DNA from 3 places in the Arthrobacter sp. UC242_113 genome. Region 1 is predicted to be linked to each of the others. Evidence: riboswitches for the same ligand, from Rfam matches in the RefSeq annotation. Region 1 holds a riboswitch; each other region holds the start of a gene.
The links. A riboswitch is a leader RNA that binds a small molecule or an ion and turns the genes downstream of it on or off. The one in region 1 is predicted to bind thiamine pyrophosphate.
Positions count from the first base shown of each region.

Region 2: another riboswitch for thiamine pyrophosphate. It lies ahead of ACHMXB_RS15885 (ECF transporter S component); the one in region 1 lies ahead of ACHMXB_RS07990 (bifunctional hydroxymethylpyrimidine kinase/phosphomethylpyrimidine kinase).
Region 3: another riboswitch for thiamine pyrophosphate. It lies ahead of thiO (glycine oxidase ThiO); the one in region 1 lies ahead of ACHMXB_RS07990 (bifunctional hydroxymethylpyrimidine kinase/phosphomethylpyrimidine kinase).

Region 1 is NZ_CP171968.1:1,783,590-1,789,939, reverse strand. It holds gene ACHMXB_RS07995 (Rne/Rng family ribonuclease) at 1-2,706, shown strand, start outside; TPP riboswitch at 2,924-3,020, shown strand; gene ACHMXB_RS07990 (bifunctional hydroxymethylpyrimidine kinase/phosphomethylpyrimidine kinase) at 3,003-4,598, shown strand; gene rplU (50S ribosomal protein L21) at 4,927-5,235, shown strand; gene rpmA (50S ribosomal protein L27) at 5,293-5,556, shown strand; partial or broken gene obgE (GTPase ObgE) at 5,673-6,350, shown strand, end outside.
Region 2 is NZ_CP171968.1:3,475,583-3,481,932, forward strand. It holds gene ACHMXB_RS15875 (energy-coupling factor transporter transmembrane component T family protein) at 1-684, opposite strand, end outside; gene ACHMXB_RS15880 (ABC transporter ATP-binding protein) at 681-2,288, opposite strand; gene ACHMXB_RS15885 (ECF transporter S component) at 2,288-2,908, opposite strand; TPP riboswitch at 2,981-3,124, opposite strand; gene ACHMXB_RS15890 (heme-degrading domain-containing protein) at 3,244-3,795, shown strand; gene ACHMXB_RS15895 (DUF4235 domain-containing protein) at 3,832-4,095, shown strand; gene ACHMXB_RS15900 (PKD domain-containing protein) at 4,489-6,350, shown strand, end outside.
Region 3 is NZ_CP171968.1:2,214,103-2,220,452, reverse strand. It holds gene ACHMXB_RS09995 (DEAD/DEAH box helicase) at 1-1,102, opposite strand, end outside; gene ACHMXB_RS09990 (RNB domain-containing ribonuclease) at 1,405-2,946, opposite strand; gene ACHMXB_RS09985 (ferritin-like fold-containing protein) at 2,988-3,674, shown strand; gene thiE (thiamine phosphate synthase) at 3,702-4,403, opposite strand; TPP riboswitch at 4,430-4,549, shown strand; gene thiO (glycine oxidase ThiO) at 4,542-5,807, shown strand; gene thiS (sulfur carrier protein ThiS) at 5,842-6,078, shown strand; gene ACHMXB_RS09965 (thiazole synthase) at 6,096-6,350, shown strand, end outside.

The DNA of each region.
Region 1 (6,350 bases):
GAGGCCGAAGATGAGGCCGCCGGGCAGTCGCCGCTGGGCTCGCTTTTCCTGGAACCGTCGTCCGTGACATCGATAATCTTCCAGGCCCCCGACCTGAACACCGTGGTCCGCACTGCCGCTTCCGCCGCGAAAGAGGAAGCGGCCGCCGAGGATGGCGAGGACGAGCTGGAGGACGACGGCGGGCGGCGCCGGCGGCGCAGCCGCGGCCGCCGCGGCCGCAGCCGGACCGACCGTGAGATCACCGACGGCGATGAAGACACTGAAGTTTCTGACGAGGCCGGCGAAGACGAGGGTGCGCCGCTCGAAGACGGCGTGACGTCCCGCCGTCGCCGTCGCCGCCGCCGCGGCGACCAGGATCTGGAACTGACCGGCGGCGGAGAAGACGATCCCCCCAACACGGTCACCCGCGTCCGTGCCCCGCGGACCATCAGCGAGGCCCCGGCGAGCAACCGCGTCACCAGCGTCAAGGGATCCACCCGTCTGGAAGCCAAGAAGCAGCGCCGCCGCGAATCGCGGGACACCGGCCGCCGCCGCACGGTGATCACCGAGGCTGAGTTCCTGGCCCGCCGCGAATCCGTGGACCGCCAGATGATCGTGCGCCAGCGCGACGACAGAATCCAGATCGGCGTCCTGGAAGACGGCGTCCTGGCCGAGCATTTCGTCTCCAAGACGCAGCAGGACTCCCTGATCGGCAACGTCTACCTGGGCAAGGTCCAGAACGTTCTGCCGTCCATGGAAGCTGCCTTCGTGGACATCGGGCGCGGCCGCAACGCCGTGCTGTACGCCGGCGAAGTGAACTGGGAAGCCGTCAACCTCGAAGGCAAGCAGCGCCGCATCGAGAACGCGCTGAAGTCCGGCGACTCCGTCCTGGTCCAGGTCACCAAGGATCCGGTGGGCCACAAGGGTGCGCGGCTGACCAGCCAGATCTCCCTGCCCGGCCGTTACCTCGTGTACGTCCCCGGCGGGTCCATGACCGGCATCTCCCGCAAGCTGCCCGACGTCGAACGCAACCGCCTGAAGCGAATCCTCAAGGACCGCCTTCCCGAGGACGCCGGCGTCATTGTGCGCACGGCCGCCGAGGGGGCCTCCGAGGAGGAACTGACCCACGACATCAACCGTCTCCGTGCCCAGTGGGAGGGGATCGACAGCCAGGCGAAGTCCACCAAGGTCCTCGCCCCCGAACTGCTCTACGGCGAACCGGACCTGACCATCAAGGTTGTGCGCGACGTCTTCAATGAGGACTTCTCCAAGCTGATCGTCTCCGGCGACGAAGCGTGGGACACCATCGAGGCCTACGTCACCTACGTTGCCCCGGACCTGGTGGGCCGGCTCGAAAAGTGGACCAAGGACGAGGACATCTTCTCCGCCTGGCGCATTGACGAGCAGATCCACAAGGCCCTCGACCGCAAGGTGTTCCTGCCGTCCGGCGGTTCACTGGTCATTGACCGGACCGAGGCCATGACGGTGGTTGACGTTAACACCGGCAAGTTCACCGGCAGCGGCGGCAACCTTGAAGAGACCGTCACCAAGAACAACCTGGAGGCTGCCGAGGAAGTTGTCCGCCAGCTGCGGCTGCGCGACATCGGCGGCATCATCGTCATCGACTTCATCGACATGGTGCTGGAGTCCAACCGCGACCTGGTCCTGCGCCGTCTGGTGGAATGCCTGGGCCGCGACCGGACCAAGCACCAGGTGGCCGAAGTGACTTCCCTGGGACTCGTGCAGATGACGCGCAAGCGCATGGGCACCGGCCTCCTGGAAGTCTTCGGCGAGCAGTGCGAGGCATGCGCGGGCCGGGGCGTCGTCACCCACGACGAGCCGGTGGAGCACCGCCGCGCCAACACCGTGGCCGCGGAGCACCACGTGCACCGTGCCGAGGTCCAGCCCCCTGCCCGGACAGAGCGGAAGCGCCGCCGCGGCAAGGGCGGGCAGCCGTCCTCCGAGCCAGCTCCTGCCGCCCCTGCCGTGCCGCACCACCCCGAACCGTCGGAGGCGGAGCGCCACGCCAAGGCTGAAGCGACCCGCGCAGCCCTGGCCAACATCGCCGCAGCGGCCCACGCCGCTCACCTTCATGAGGAAGAAGCTGCGCACAGTGCCGCAGCGTCGGGTGAGGCTGCCCGGCCCGCCGCACCCGCTGCCGCCGCACCGGAAAGCCCCGTGGTGCACCGCGCTCCGGAAACGGAAAGCGTCTCCGGACGGCCCGGCGCAGTGCTCACCTTCGGCGGTGAGAAAGTGGTTCTTCCGTTTGTCGATCACAGCGAGGAGCCGGTCAAGGAAGCGCCGGCCCTGACGCTGGACCGCCTGGAGGAAGCCTTCGCGCACCTCGGTGCTCCTATCGCCCCCGCCGAAGAGGAGGAGGCCAAGGACGAGGCTCCCGCACAGATCCGCCCTGAAAGCGGGCAGCCGGAGGGCCAGGAGGCCGCAAGCCGGCCCGCGGCTCAGCCTGCTGCACGGCAGCCGGTGGAAAGCCCCGCGGCACCGTCCCGCAGCCGCCGTCCGCGCCGCAACCGCAGTGCCAGCCGCCCCCAGGGTGCAGCCAACGAGACATCCGTGGAACACCACGAGGTAGCTCCGGCTGCAGCCGCCGGGCACTCGCATGAGGCCAAGGCACCCGAGGCGGGGAATGCACAGACGCCGAAGGCAGCTCCGCAGCCGGCCAGCGAACCGATCATTCTGGGGGTCGGCGTACCCGCCTCAGAACTGTAGGACAAGCGGACTCTGAGCCCGCCGGACTCCGGGGTGACTGACCCCCGAGCCCAACAGTAGATGGTCCGGCACCGCGGCTGCGGTGCCGGACCTTTCCGGTTCCGGACTTTCGTCAGCCGGCAAGGCCAGATGGCAAGGGCAGGGGACGCCAGCGCCGCGGAAGCCTGTCGCAAACGCCAAATTTTCGCGCCGCGGGCCGGCCGAACCGCTAGGCTGGAGGACTGACACGGGGTGCCGCGCATGGGCCGGCTGAGATCCAAACCCGTTGAACCTGTCCGGTTAGCACCGGCGAAGGGATGTCTTCTTTGTCATCAACACTGTCATCAGCATCACTCCTGCCCGCACGTGCGGCGGCGGACAGGTCGCTGCTGGAAACCGTTGAGCCGGCCGTTCAGACCTCCCGCGGCGTTCCCCGGGTGCTGGCCATCGCAGGCTCGGATCCTTCCGGCGGCGCAGGCATCCAGGCCGATCTGAAAAGCATTGCGGCCCACGGCGGCTACGGGATGGCCGCAATAACAGCGCTCACTGCGCAGAACACCACGGGCGTGCGCGGCGTGCATGTTCCGCCGGCTTCCTTCCTGTCGGCGCAACTGGACGCTGTCAGCGACGACATCAGCGTGGACGCCGTGAAGATCGGCATGCTGGGCGATGAACGTGTCATCGCGGCCGTCCGTGTCTGGCTCGAAAAGGTAAGGCCCGGCGTCGTGGTTCTCGATCCGGTGATGGTGGCCACCAGCGGTGACCGCCTCCTCCAGGAGTCTGCGGAGGCAGCGCTCCGAAAACTGCTGCCTCTGGCGCACCTGATTACCCCCAACCTTCCCGAACTGGCCATGCTGCTCGGGGAACCTGAGGCCGCGGACTGGGACGCCGCCCTTGTCCAGGGCAGGCGGCTCGCGGACCAGACCGGTGCCACGGTCCTCGTCAAAGGCGGGCACCTGAACGGCTCAAGCTGCCCGGACGCGCTCGTGAACACGGCCGGGCTGCTGTCTTCGGACGTGGTGGAGGTCGCGGGCGAACGGATCGGCACGCGGAACAGCCACGGCACCGGATGCTCGCTCTCCTCGGCCATGGCCACGGCGCAGGCGCGGCTGGGTGACTGGGAAGCGTCACTGCGGGCGGTCAAGCCGTGGCTGGCCGGGGCCCTCCGCACGTCCGGGCAGCTGGAGGTCGGGGCAGGCAACGGACCGATCAACCATTTCCACCACGTCCGCCAGACTGAATCGACAGCCCTGTCAGAGCCCAGGGGCGGCTTCGCGGAGCTGCTCCGCGCCGAGACAGTTGCCCACCTGGAAGACATCTATGGCCTGGGCTTCATCCGTGGGCTTGCCGACGGCACTCTGGCGGAGAAGGAATTCGCGTACTACCTGGCGCAGGACGCTACATACCTCAACGGCTACTCCCGGGTCCTGGCCAGGGCCAGCGCGCTCGCGCCGACCGAGTCCGAGCAGCTGTTCTGGGCGCGCTCCGCCCAGCAATGCCTGGAAGTTGAATCGGAACTGCACCGCTCCTGGCTCAGCACGCGAACCGTGCAACAGGAGCTGGGCCCGGTCACGAAGGCCTACGTCGATCATCTGCTGGCGGCTTCGGCGGGCGGCAGTTACGCGGTGCTGGTCGCCGCGGTCCTGCCGTGCTTCTGGCTGTACGCCGAGGTGGGGGAGACCCTGCACGCCGAATATGTGGCCGCCGGAGCGCAGGCCGGGCACCCGTACGCGGAGTGGCTGCGGACTTACGCCGACGAGGACTTCGCTGCCGCCACCCTGCGGGCCGTCGACGTCGCCGACGGCGCCGGCCGGGCCGCGTCAGCGGGGGAGCGCGAAGCGATGATCACCGCTTTCCGGCAGTCCTGCCGGTACGAGGTCGAATTCTTCGACGCGCCGAGCCGCCACAGCTGAGCGGAAGCGGGCCCGATACCCGGTAGGATGGTCGCGCACGGCATCGGATGTCCCGAACGGCGGCCTCTGTGGCGCCTATCACGGACAACCCGCTGCTGCCAGCCTCATTTGCGGCCGACGACGGAATTAGCGTATTCTAGATCTTCGGTGCTTACGCCAACACTTGGGTTATGACCCGGGATCGTCCATTCGGACATGTTCCTGGGATAGCTCACGGGTTCCCCCGGGGAATCCACGGCGTTGAGGCACAGCGAGAACCAGGCCAATTTTCGGACCCGGCTTCCGCACGCAAATTTAGTAATAAACGTCGAGAGAAGTGAGTTCCCAAGTGGTGTACGCGATTGTCCGCGCAGGCGGCCGCCAAGAGAAGGTTTCCGTTGGAGACTTCGTTACCCTGAACCGCGTCGCCGGTGGAGCTGGCAGCACCATTGAGCTGCCCGCGCTGCTTCTGGTGGACGGTGACAAGGTCACCTCCGCAGCTGCGGACCTGGCCAAGGTAACTGTTACGGCTGAGATCCTTCAGGACCTCCGTGGTCCGAAGATCGTCATCCAGAAGTTCAAGAACAAGACCGGTTACAAGAAGCGCCAGGGTCACCGTCAGGAACTGACCAAGGTCAAGATCACCGGTATCAAGTAACCACTGGTTACTGTTCAGGTTTCCCGCAGTCTCAAGAATTAAAGGCAGGCATTCCAAATGGCACACAAAAAAGGCGCGAGCTCCACTCGCAACGGTCGTGACTCCAACGCCCAGTACCTCGGCGTAAAGCGCTTCGGCGGCCAGGTAGTTTCCGCTGGCGAGATCATCGTCCGCCAGCGCGGCACCCACTTCCACCCGGGTGCGGGCGTTGGCCGTGGCGGCGACGACACCCTGTTCGCCCTGCAGGCAGGTGCCGTTGAATTCGGCACGCGCCGCGGCCGTCGGGTCGTCAACATCGTTGCTGCTGCAGCTGCAGAGTAACAACAAGTTCTGAACCGGTGGAGCGGGCCATGATGGCTCGCTCCACTGTTCTTTAACCGCATTACAATCGATTTGGACGTCCAGGACGGCCTCATCAGCAACAGAGGAGATTCAACGTGGCGAGCTTTGTAGACCGGGTAGTACTGCACGTATCCGGCGGTACCGGCGGCCACGGTTGTGTCTCCGTTCACCGTGAGAAGTTCAAGCCGCTGGGCGGGCCCGACGGCGGCAACGGCGGCAACGGCGGCGACGTCATCCTGCGTGTCGACTCGCAGACCACCACGCTGCTGGATTACCACCACGCACCGCACCGGCATGCCACCAACGGCGGCCCCGGCATGGGTGACTGGCGCGGCGGCAAGAACGGCGAAACCCTGGTCCTGCCCGTCCCCGAGGGGACCGTCGTCAAGACCAAGGACGGCAAAGTGCTTGCTGACCTCGTGGGGGAGGGCACCGAATTTGTCGCAGCGTCGGGCGGGATCGGCGGTCTGGGTAACGCTGCGCTGTCCTCGCAGAAGCGGCGGGCGCCCGGGTTCGCCCTGCTCGGCATCGAGGGTGACGCCGCGGATATCGTTCTCGAGCTGAAGTCGATCGCCGACATCGCCCTGGTAGGTTTCCCCCTCCGCCGGCAAGTCCAGCCTGATCGCTTCCATGTCGGCCGCCCGCCCGAAGATTGCCGACTACCCCTTCACCACCCTCATCCCCAATCTTGGCGTGGTCCAGGCCGGTGACGTCCGTTTCACCATTGCCGACGTTCCGGGACTCATCGAGGGCGCCAGCGAGGGTAAGGGCCT
Region 2 (6,350 bases), 1.7 Mb from region 1:
CACGCGCGCCCAGGTCCGGCTGGCCCCGCCGAACCCGCGGGCTTCCATGGTCACGGCAAGCCGGGTGGCGCGGCGGATGGCCTGGACCAGGAGGCCGAAGCTCTGCCCCAGGGTGGCCCGCAGCCGTTGCCACGGGTTGCCGCGCGATCCGACGCCCCGGGCGCGCCGGGCCATTCCGATGGTCTGCCATTCCTCGGCCATCAGTCCGACCAGCCGCATGGCAGCCAGGGTACCCAGCACAAAGCGGTGCGGCAGCCGCGCCTTTTGCGCCAGGGCGTCCGCCAAGTCCGTGGGATCGGTGCAGCTCATCAGCAGCACAGCAGGCAGGGCAATGGCCAGGCCCCGGAGCAGAAAACCCAGCCCCAGCTGAAGGGAACCTTCGCTCATGGACCAGAGGCCGACGTCGAGCAGTATCCTCCCGCTGTCCGGCGACAGGATGGAGGTGCTCCAGCCGCCCACGGCGGCCGCAAGGATCAGCGGCCAGCCGCGCTGCCACAGCAGCGAGAACGTCAGCCCTGCCAGCGGGAAGACCAGCAGCTCGCACGCGAGAGCCACCGACGCCGACATCCAGTCGATGGACAGCGCCAGAACCAGGGTGATCAGGAAGACGGCTGCGAATTTGGCCAGCGGATTGGCGCGCGTCAGCACCGCCCGGTTTCCGGCAAGTGTCAGTGCCTCCCTCATGTTGCAGCCTGTTCTGACGTCGGTTCAGCGGGACTTGGCGCGTTGTTGCCCAGCCCGGACCCCAGCCGCAGCTCGGTGCCGCCGAGCACCTGGGTGAACTCCTCGTCGTGGGTCACGGACACCACGGCCGTGCCGGCATCCAGCAGTTCCGAAAGGAATGAGGCAAGCTCCGCCCAGGTGTTGGCGTCCTGTCCGAAGGTGGGCTCGTCCAGCACGAGTACCTGCGGGTGTGCCGCCAGGACGGTGGCCACGGACAGCCTGCGTTTCTCCCCGCCGGAGAGGGTGTACGGGTTGGCGTCCACGAGATGTGTGAGGCGCAGCCGCTCCAGCAGCTCGTCGACGCGCTCCTCGCCGTGGCCCAGATGGCGAGGGCCGAACTGCAGCTCGTCCAGGACACGGCCGGTGACGAACTGGTGTTCGGGTTCCTGGAACACCGTGCCGATCCGGGCGATCAGCTGCTCGGCCCTCCACTCGTACGGGTCAATTCCGGCTCCGCCGCTCAGTTCTACCGTCGCGGAGACCTTGCCGTCCACCGGCGGCAACAGCCCGGCCAGGGTCAGCGCAAAGGTGGACTTGCCGGCGCCGTTGGGACCTGTGACGGTCAGCGCCTCGCCCGCCCGGACCTGCGCTGTGACGTCGCGCAGAACGGGCTCAGGGGGTACAGAGCGGAAGCCGCGGCGGCGTGGACGTTCCCGCGACACGGCAAGCTTTTCCGCCGCCAGCAGCAGCTGGCCGGTGCTAGCGCCGGGGGTCGGCGGAGCGCCGGCAGCCGAACGGCGCCGCGTCTCAGGAACATAGCCGGGGACCCAGACGCCGGCGGCAGTGAGCATCCCGCGCGCCTCCTCGAGAACCTCGTCCGGGGTCCCGTCGATCAGCACCGCGCCGTCCGAGGCGGACCCCGGCTGCAGGACCACGATCCGGTCCACCAGGTCTTTCCAGGCAGCTACCCGGTGCTCCACCACCACCAGGGTGGCCCCGGTCTTGTCGAGGCAGCGGCCCACGGCGTCCCGGACTTCCAGGACGCCGTCCGGGTCGAGGTTCGCGGTGGGCTCGTCCAGCAGGAGGAGTCCCGGCCGCATCGCCAGGATGCCGGCGAGCGCCAGGCGCTGCTTCTGGCCGCCGGAGAGGGCCGACGTCGGGTGGTTGAGGGGAAGGTGCGACAGCCCGACGTCGTCCAGCGCCTCGTGCACGCGACGCCAGATCTCCTCGCGGGGCACCGACAGATTCTCGGCGCCGAAGGCGACGTCGTCGCCCAGGCGGGAGAGCACCACCTGCGTCTCCGGGTCCTGCTGCATGAGCCCGGCACGGCCGCGCCGGGAACGGGGCGGCGCGCCGTCGATGAGCAGGTCTCCGCTCTCGTCCGCGTCGTCCCGGTCGGGAGTGCCGGCGTCGTCCGCGTCACTGTCCCCCAGCACGCCGGCCAGGGCGTGAAGCAGGGTGGACTTGCCGGCTCCGGATGGGCCCAGCAGCATGACCCGCTCGCCGGGGCGGATGTCCAGGTCGAGGGCATGGACGGCCGGTTTGGTGCGGCCGGCGTGGCGCCAGCCCCAGCCGCGGGCGGTGACCGCGGCGGGGCGGACGCCGGCGTTGTCTTGTCCGGGCATTAGGAGAAGACGGGCTCCGTGGCTGCCTTGCGGGACGCGAAGGAACTCAGCACGCCGGTCCTGGCCAGGCCTCGGGCGGCGATCCACGACAGGGCGCCCGCGATGACCGCGCCGGAAATGGCGCAGAACACGATGTACGCGAGCTTGTCGCCGGCGGCGTAGGCGATGTTCCAGCCCCAGGGGGCGAAGGAGTCGTTGAGCCCGCAGAACAGTCCGGCGCCGGCCCCGGCAAGCAGCGAGGCGGGCAGGTTGAACTTCTTGTACGCGAAGGCGGCGAACACAAGCTCCGCCCCCAGGCCCTGCAGAAGTCCGGAAATGAGCACCGTGGTGCCATACTGCGAGCCCATGAGCAGCTCGCCGGTGGCAGCCACACTCTCGCAGAACAGGGCTGCGCCGGGCTTGCGGATGATGAGCATTCCCAGGACCGCCGGAATCATCCAGCCGCCGGCGTAGAGGCCGGTCAGCGGAGGGTAGAGGGCGTTGACCGGGGTGGAGATGAGGTTGGCGCCCTGGGACCAGGCCCAGAAGATGACGCCGCCGGCAACGGCGATGAGCGCCGCCACGACGATGTCCGCCACGCGCCAGCTGTAGCTGGTCTTCTTGATTGCTGCAGTTGTCATGATGGTCCTCCTGAGGAACAGGAGGGGAAAGTGTTTCCCCGGCTGCGGGTGGCTGGGCCTCGCGCTGCCGGGCACTCTGAGAACTCGACTCCCTTGCGCCGGTACTAGCCGGATCAGGTTCGAGGGTCTGCGGCTGTCCGCACTCTCAGCGCCCTTCCCCGGTTGCGCTGGCAGTTGCCTTTGCATCCCGACGGCGGCGCTCCCCTGTCGTGATAAATCTGCCCTTGTGGGCTGATCCAGTTTACACCTCGCCCGCCCCGGAAACCGGGGGCCGCTGTCACAATGCGGAAGTTTTCATGCGGCGTTGGGACAACGGTCCGGAGTAGATTGGGGCCATGACGCAACAGGACTCCGGCAGCGCTGCCCTGCCCGCCTTTGACCCCGATTCCTCCGCGGAGCAGCCGGCGGGAGCCTTGGAAGCCCTGATTGGGCAGGTCGAAGGGGAGATGGCTGAACTGCAGTTCCCGAGGTTCACCAAGGACGACGCCCTGGCGCTGGGCCTGGAACTGGTGGAACGGGGCAAGGAGGAGAACCTGCCTATCGCCATCGACATCACCAAGGGGGAGCAGGTGCTCTTCCATGTGGCGCTCGAGGGTGCCACGCCGGATAACGAAGGCTGGGTGCGGGCCAAGCAGCGGACTGCCGTGCGCTACGAGGAACCGTCGCTGCTGGTGGGGCTGCGCGGCAGGGCCGGCGGCGGACGGATCGAGGACAACGCCTGGTTTGACCAAGCGACTTACGCTGCCCACGGCGGAGCCTTCCCCGTTTATGTGCGGGATGTGGGGGCAGTGGCCGTGGTCACCGTGTCCGGGCTGCCGCAGAAGGCGGACCACGACCTCGTGGTACAGGCGTTGCGGGAGATCCACCGGTCCATGCGGCTAGGCTAAGGAAAGACCAGTGTTCATCACGCGAGGAGTTCCGCAATGAGTTTCTTCATCAAACTGCTTGGCACAGGCATCAGCCTGCTGGCAGGATTCGCCGGCACCAAGGCCGTTGACACCATCTGGGAAAAGATCACGGGCCGGAAGCCCCCCAAGGGTGACAAGGACGACGTCCCCACCACGTTGCGCACCGCCCTCACGTTCGCCCTCGTCTCCGCCTCCGTGAGCGCGGTCATCCAGGTGCTGGCCAACCGCGGCACCCAGCGGGCTATCACCCGCTTCGCCAAGACCCAGGACATCGTCTAGGCCTCCCCGCCGGTCGGGACCAACCACGCTGCGGCCCCCACACGGGGTGGGTTGCCCGGCAGCCCCTCCCGGGCCGAGACCGGGTTTCCCCAAGCGCGGCAGGCCATACTGATTCCGTTCTGAACCTGGCAGTGCTGATGACCTCGGCCGGGCTCACAACAGCCGGACCCGGCACCGCAACCCGCGGTGCCGGGTCCGTTCGCATTTTGCCTCGGCGGTCCACCGCTTGCCGCTTGGAGGGCATAAGCACAGTCGCTGCAAGAGCAGCGTGGGTCCCCCCACACCGCCGGATGAAGCCTCGAATGCCAAGGTTTTTCCAACCCGGAACTCGAACGTTTTTCCAACCCCCACGATTTTTAGTGGATGCCATCAGCGTCTTACGAGGAGACAAAAATGGTATCCACACCACATTTCCTGTCAGCCCAGCGCCTGGCCCCCCGACACCGTGGCCCCAGCCCTGCGTCCCGCCGCCGCGGCATTGCTGCCGCAACTGCCGTCCTGCTTGCGGCGACAGGGGCAGGAGCCTCCTTGGCGGCAACCCAGGTAACCCAGACGAACGCGAACAAGCTGACCGCCGTCGGTCCCGTCAACACCGAGTACGGCTTCCCGTCCTGGTACGAGGACAGCAACAAAACACGCGTCGAACTGTGCCTTGACGCGGAGAACCCGCTCTGCGGTTTCCTGCCCGGGGACATCCCGGACGAGACAGCACCCATCTCCTTCCCGGACAACTTCCCGGAAGAGGCGTTCTACATGCTCGCCGGCTCCGAACTCGCCTTCCCCAACGGCGGCCGCGCCGTCCTGGTCCTCGGCCTCGAGGCAGCCTTCGCCAACACGGTCACCCAGGGCGATCAGGTCGTCTTCGGCCGCCAGCGCATCGTGGTGAAGGGTGGCCCCGCCAACAGCACCCTGACGTTCCAGCACCCCTACGGCACCATCACCATCGACACCGACGGCGCCGGCGACGGCAAACTCGTCGAAGACATCTCCCCCGCAGTCGGGAACTTCACCACAGCGCTGAAGAGCAACATCGGTCCGTTCCTGAAGTGGGATCCGGCCACCCTGCCGAAAGCCCCGGACGGCTACCTGGGCGACCCGGCCCAGGACCACACCGTCATCGGCGGCATTGGAGGCTACAACAAGTTCTCAGTAAACGGCGGCGGCGTGTCCCTGGAAACAGACCAGTTCACCGTCCAGGGCAAAATCTCCACCAACCAGGGCGTCAACGGCGACAGCGCCGTCCTGAACGGCAACATGATCGACGTGTTCGCCAGCAGTGGCAGCGGCGCCCAGCTCCAGGTGGACGGGCAGTCCGGGGTCTTTGAGACCACCCCCATGCTCAGCGACCCGGACACCGGACGGTACTACGCCCGCGTCCAGTTCACCGGCACCGCACCGACGTCGGTCAAGGTCACCAACATCGGCGACAAGCCCGCCAGCAGCAGCCAGGTCAATGTCACCAAACCCAGCGGCGTCATGATCACCAAAGCCATCTACGACGGCACCAACCTGACCGTCGGCGCCATCTCCAGCGTAGGCTACCCGCTGACCGTCACAGGACTGGGAACCGTGGAAGCATCGGCCACCGGAACCGGCGCCGAGAAATCCTGGCCGGTGAAGGCCCCACCGGCAATCGTCACGGTGAAAACCGCAAGCGGCGGTTCGGCATCCCTGCCCGTGACCATCTCCGGCGGCGCAGCAACGCCGGCCGGGCTGGACCCGGTCACCCCGGCCCCGGACCCCGGTCCCGTCGTCGACATCGGCACGGGACCCGTACCCGGCGAAACACAACCCGCGACGGCGGTGGCCACTGCAGCATCCACCACCATCACCCCCGGCGGAACCGTCCAACTGGACGGCAGCACCTCCACCGGCGCCGCCAGCTACAAGTGGAGCAAAGTCAGCGGACCCAACGTCACCATCACCGGCGACACCACCGCCAAGCCCACCATCACTCTGCCCTTCTACGCCAAGAGCACTGACCTCACCCGCCGCCTGGATCCCATGGCCAGCGACCCGGTCGTCATGCAGTTGATCGTCGCGAATCAAAACGGCATTGGTAGCGCCCCGGCAACCGTGAACCTGGCCATCCAGACCGACACCATGGCCGTCGCCGGCTCCCGGCACCGGCTCGGCACCGAACTGCGGATTACCGGCACATCCACGCTGGCCGGCAACACCGCCGTCCTGGTCCCGGCCACCACCGTGGTCATCTACGACACCACACCCGTAAATGGCGTCATCAGCTACGCAAA
Region 3 (6,350 bases), 430 kb from region 1:
CCTCGACGCACTGGTAGTTGATGACGTGCGTGACGTCGTCGACGTCGATGCCGCGGGCTGCGACGTCGGTGGCCACCAGGACGTCCACCTTGTTGTTGCGGAAGGCGCGGAGCGCCTGCTCGCGGGCTCCCTGGCCCAGGTCGCCGTGGATGGCGGCGGCGGCGAACCCGCGGTCCACGAGCTCCTCGGCAACCTTTGCGGCGGTGCGCTTGGTCTTGGTGAAGATGATGGTGCGGCCGCGGCCGCGGGCCTGCAGGATACGGGCGACCACCTCGGTCTTATCCATGCTGTGTGCACGGTAGATGAGCTGACGGATGTCGCGCTTGGTCAGGCCCTCGTCGTCCGGATCCGCGGCGCGGATGTGGGTGGGCTGCGTCATGTACCGGCGGGCCATGGCTATGACCGGGCCGGGCATCGTGGCCGAGAACAGGAGGGTCTGGCGAACCGGCGGAGTGCCGGCGATCAGCGTCTCGACGTCGGGCAGGAAGCCGAGGTCCAGCATCTCGTCAGCTTCGTCCAGCACTACGATCTTGACGTTCTTCAGCACCAGGTGCTTCTGCTTGTAGAGGTCGATGAGGCGGCCCGGGGTGCCGACGACCACCTCGACGCCCTTCTGCAGGGCGTCGATCTGCGGCTCATAGGCGCGTCCGCCGTAGATCGTTGCGATCCGGGCGTTGCGCTTGCGGGATGCGGCCTGCAGGTCGTTGGCAACCTGCACGGCGAGCTCGCGCGTGGGTACGATCACCATGGCCTGCGGGGCACCGGGGGCGGGCAGTTTGTCGAAGCCGGCGTCGTCGCGGCCCACCACGCGCTGCAACGCGGGAATGCCGAAGCCGAGGGTCTTGCCCGTGCCGGTCTTGGCCTGGCCGATGATGTCGTGGCCGGACAGCGCGACGGGCAGCGTCATGGCCTGGATCGGGAAGGGGTGCGTGATGCCGGCGTCAGCCAGGGACTCGACGATGTCAGCGCGGACGTCGAAGTCGGCGAACGACTTTTCGGCTATTTCGTGCGGCTTCTCGTCCGAGATGATGGTCTCTTCCGGCTCAATGGTCTCGGTGCCGGTGTCGTCGGAAAGAAGCTGGTGGGTATGCAATTCACTCACAGGGGAGTTTCCTTATTCATTTGGGCATTGGCGCCGCCTGCTCAACGGGCCGGCCTTGAGGGCCGTTCCGGAGCACGCTCAGGCGCGCAAGCAATTCCAGTGGAAGCCGATCGCGGGCTATCTAAATGCCGGCACTGGGGACCGGCGGGTGTGACTCAAGATCGCGTAGGGGCGGGCTTGTTGAATTCAATTTACGGAAATCAACGACCGGGCATCCATTACTACCTAGCCAGTCTACTGGCAAACCCGTGTTTTCCTTGACTCGGGCCGCCGCGGGGACAGTTGCGGCCCGCGGGAGCGGTTCAGTCGACGAGCTCGAGGCGGACCTCACGGGTTGCGATGTCCGAGGAGACGAGCCGGACCCGGACCCTGGTGCCGGGTTCCATCTCTCCTTCACATTTGGCCGTCACAGCCGGTTCGGCGATCTGGACCACGCCGGAGGGGCCGGATCCGTTGGTGCCCTTGCCGTTCAGGCCCTTGCCGTTGGCGCCGTTCCCGTTTCCGCTGCTGTTCCCTGCGGCATTGCCGCTGCCGTTCCCGTTGCCGTTTTTGGCCGGCTTTGACCCGGAGATCACCACTGCATCGAACTCCTGCCCGATGTGGTTGATCAGCAGCGCGGCTTCCACAGTGTCCAGGGCAAGCCGTTCCATCCTTGCCGCCAACTGGTCAGAGTACGCCATGATCTCGGGCAGCGAGGGGAGCGCCTCCCGCGCCCAGGCCGGCACCGGCAGGCCATTGCTCAGGGCCTCGCAGATGACCAAAACAAACCGGTCCACGAGCCGGCGGAGCGGAGCGGTGGTGTGGGCGTACGCCGTGCCGATGGCTGACTGGACGGCGTCCTCCGGAACGGTTCCGTCGAAATGCGTGTACGTGGCGCCGCGGAACAGCATGCCGGCCGCGTGGAGGATGGCCAATTGCCGGTGGTCGGTGGGGTCCAGGGTGCGCAGGTACTCGCCGTAGGTCTCCTGCCCGTCCCACGGCTTGCCCAGCGCGGCTGTCTGCCGCCTGAAGTGGCTGAGGGAGCGCTCATCCGGGGCAGGCATGGTCCGCAGGATCCCCACTTTGCCGTTGAGCATCAGGGAAGCTGCGGCCATGCCGGTCATGAGCGAAATCTGGGCGTTCCAGTCCTCAACCGGAAGCTGGGGGACCGCCACGATCCGGTAGCCGCCGTCGGGAAGCTGGACGATCTCCTGTTCCGGCATGTTCAGGCTGGCTCCACCGCGGGCCCGTTCCAGGTCCACGCGCTTGCGCCCCACCTCACGCAGGAGCTGCAGGACGGGCGGGGCCGTGCCGGCGTCCAGTTCTGCCTGGACGCCCTTGTAGTTGAGTTTGGCCCGGCTGCGCACGGCGGCCCGGCGCACCAGCACGGACACCACCTCGGCGGCGGCGTCGAGCTCGAACTCCCAGACGAAGGCGGAGCACAGCTGCCCGGCCAGCAGGCTGCCGGCGTTCTCGCTGATGACCTCCGGGTGCAGTGGTATCCGGCCGTCCGGGGCGTAGAAGGTCTGTCCGCGGCGGCGGGTTTCGGCGTCGAGGGCGCCGCCCGGCTGTACGAACGAGGGAACATCGGCGATGGCATACAGGATCCGGTAGCCCTCGCCGAGGCGTTCGATGAACAGTGCCTGGTCAAGGTCGGTGGACGACGGCGGATCGATGGTGAGGAAGTCCACTCCGGTCAGGTCCAGCGCCGGGAATCCCCGTCCGGCTACGGCGGCTTCGGCTTCCTTGAGCACGTCCTCGGGGAATTCCCCCGGAAGCTCCAGTTCCGTCCGCAGCGCGCTTAGAGCCTCCGCGAGCGCGTTGGTCTGCTCGTGGACACTGGGCGACAGACGATGATGTGACACGAAAATCAGGTTAGCCCGAATTGCGCCGTTAGTCTTGGATTATGGGCACATCCTCGGCTGACACCGCTCGCTACGACCGCTTCGTCGCAGACCTGTTCGGCGTGATGGCCTACGGCGAATTGTCCGCGTTCGAACGGCTCTCGTCCGACGCCCGTTACTCACCCACGCTGCACGACCGTGCCGTGCTCGGCAGGATCGCTGTCATCGAATTCCAGCACTACGAACTCGTAAGCGCCAAGCTGGCCGGCATGGGCGTCGACGTCGAAGATGCGATGCTCCCGTTCCAGCTGGCCGTGGACCACTTCCATGAACGGACCCGCCCGGCGGACTGGTACGAATCCCTGATGAAGGCCTACGTGGTGGACACGGTCTCTGCCGATTTCTACCGGGCAGTGGCCCGGTTTGTGGATGCCGGAACCCGTGATGTCATCCAGCAGATCCAGTCGTCGGAAGAGGCCACGGCCGTGCTTCGGGAACGGCTCAGTGGGGCCTTGGCGGACGATCCACGGCTGGCGTCCAGGCTGGCCCTTTGGGGCCGCCGCCTCCTCGGCGAAGCGATCACGCAGGCCCAGCGCGTGGGCCACGAACACGCCTTTCTTGGCGAGCTGTTCGTCGAGGCGGAGCCCGGTGCCACGGACGCCACCGCCCGCGAGCTGGTGCGGGGCATCACGGCCGAAGTCGCGGAAAACCACTCCCGGCGGATGGTCCAGCTCGGCCTGAGCGGGTAACCCCGGCCCCCGACCCGGCCGCTCCGCTTACGAGACGGCGGCCGAGGACGTTGCGTCGAGGGCGTCGAGCAGTTCCGCCGCGGCTGCTGCCGGGTCTGGCGCCTCGGTGATGGCCCGTACGACGACGATGCGGTTGGCTCCGGCCGCCAGGACCTGCTCCACGTTCGTGCGGTCGATCCCGCCGATCGCGAACCAGGGCAGCAGCAGGCCGCCGACCCGTTCCTCGTTTGTGGTGCGGACAGCCTCCGCCGCGTAGCGCACCAGGTCGAGCCCGACGGCGGCGCGCCCGGGCTTGGTAGGGGTGGCCCACAGCGGGCCTACGCAGAAATAATCCAGGCCACTGCGCCCGTGGGCGGCGCCGACGGCGGCATCCACCTGTTCCGTGCTGTGGGTGGACAGCCCGATCACGGTGGCATCGTGCAGCAGCTTCCGGGCGGCCCGCAGCGGCAGGTCCTTTTGGCCGATGTGGAACACCGGTGCACCGGCGATGGACGCGATGTCGGCGCGGTCGTTCACAGCCCACAGCCGGCCGTGCCTGCGGGCGGCGGCATGGACTACTTCCAGCAACTCGAGTTCCTCGGCCGCCTCGATGCCCTTGTCCCGCAGTTGGATGATATCCACGCCGCCCGCAAACGCCGCGTCCACAAAGTCCGCGAAGTCCCCGCGGTCCTTGCGGGCGTCGGTGCAGAGGTACAGGCGGGCGGCGGTGTGGGCAGAGTGCACGGTCATGGCAACACCTTAGTTCCTCTAAACTGGGCAGGTACCGCGGGAGCCCGTTACTGCTGTCATAAAGACGCAGGGCTGAGAGGGCGTCAGAGCCGACCGCTTGACCTGATCCGGTTAGTACCGGCGTAGGGAAGGATTTGCATGACCCCTGAAACCGGAGGCGACGAGCGCTCCGCGGGAGCCCTGGAGTCCGGCGGACTTGAGGCCGATGTAGCGGTTATTGGCGGCGGAGTGGTTGGCCACGGCATCGCCTGGGAGGCACGCCGCTCCGGCCGTTCGGTGGTACTCGTCGATGAGGCCCCGGGCAGCGGTGCAAGCTGGGCTGCGGCCGGCATGCTCGCCCCGGTCAGCGAACTGCATTACCAGGAGGAAGGGCTCCTGGAGCTGATGCTGGAGTCCTCCGCCAGATGGCCTGAGTTTGCGGCCACGCTCACCGCCGGCGGTGACGCCGGCTACCTGACGACGCCGACCCTGGCGGTGGGTGCCGATCCGGCCGACCGCCGGGCCCTGATGGACCTGCGGGAAGTGCAGCGGGCCCACGGCCTCAACGTTGAACCGCTGACCATCCGTGAGGCACGTTCCCGGGAGCCGCTGCTCAGCCCCGCGATCTCCTGCGCCCTCGACATTCCGGCGGACCACCAGGTGGATCCGCGCAGACTTGTCCGGGCCCTTGCTGCCGAGCTGGCCGCGCAACGTCAGGAAAATGCGGCAGCAGAGGGATACGCGGTGCGGGAGCACGCCGCCGGCCTGCTCTGGGACGGCGCAGGGGTCTGCGGGGTCCGGCTGGCCGGCGGCGGAACCGTGAGGGCGGCCGAAACGCTGGTGGCCAATGGCTTGGCGGCGGCGCGCCTGCAGAATCTCCCGGAAGGCCTGCAGCTGCCGCTGCGTCCGGTCTACGGAGACATCCTCAGGCTCAGGGTGCCCGAACACCTGCAGCCCCTGCTCACCGCGACAGTCCGCGGAATGGTGCGGGGCGTGCCGGTGTACGTGGTGCCCCGCAAGGACGGCACGGTGGTGATCGGCGCCACCCAGCGTGAGGACGGTGTGCCGGGCACCAGCGCCGGAGGCGTCTACCAGCTGCTGCGGGACGCCCAGGCGCTGCTGCCGGCAGTCGCCGAACTGGAGCTGCTCGAAGCCACCGCCCGGGCACGGCCCGGCACGCCGGACAATGCCCCCCTGCTGGGCCGGGTGCCGGCGTGCGGGCAGGATGCCGGCACGGACGTGCCGGGCCTCATCATCGCCACCGGCTTCTTCCGCCACGGCGTCCTGCTGACCCCGGCCGCCGCGGCCATCTGCCGCCAGCTCATGGACGGCATCACCGATCCGCGCTGGGCCGCCTTCCGGCCGGGCCGGTTTTCACCCGGGCTCCCGGACCCCCTGGGATCAGCCGCTGCACTCAGCATTTGACCCGCGTCACATTTGACCAGAACAAGGAACCAGCATGAACATCACATTGAACGGCGTCGAACAGGAAGTCAGTGACGGCGCGTCCGTCACCTCACTCGTCACCCAGGTCACGGGGCGCAAGCTGGCCGCCAGCGGGCAGGCCGCCGACGGCCAGCGGCTGGGCGTGGCGGTGGCCCGCAACTCGGCCGTCGTGCCGCGCAGCCAGTGGCATGCCACGGCACTCGCCGACGGCGACGAGATCGAACTTGTCACGGCAGTCCAGGGAGGATGAGGACGATGGCAGAAACAATGATTGAAACAGCAGACAGCCTGGTCATTGACGGGGTGGAGCTGACCTCGCGGCTCATCATGGGCACCGGAGGCGCTCCAAGCCTGGACGGTCTGGGTGCGGCGCTGCTCGCGTCCGGCACCCAGCTGACCACCGTCGCGATGCGGCGCTACTCGCCTGCCGAAACCGGCTCGCTGTTCCAGCTGCTGGTGGACCACAACATCCGCGTGCTCCCCAACACCGCCGGCTGCTTCACGGCCCGGGACGCTGTCATG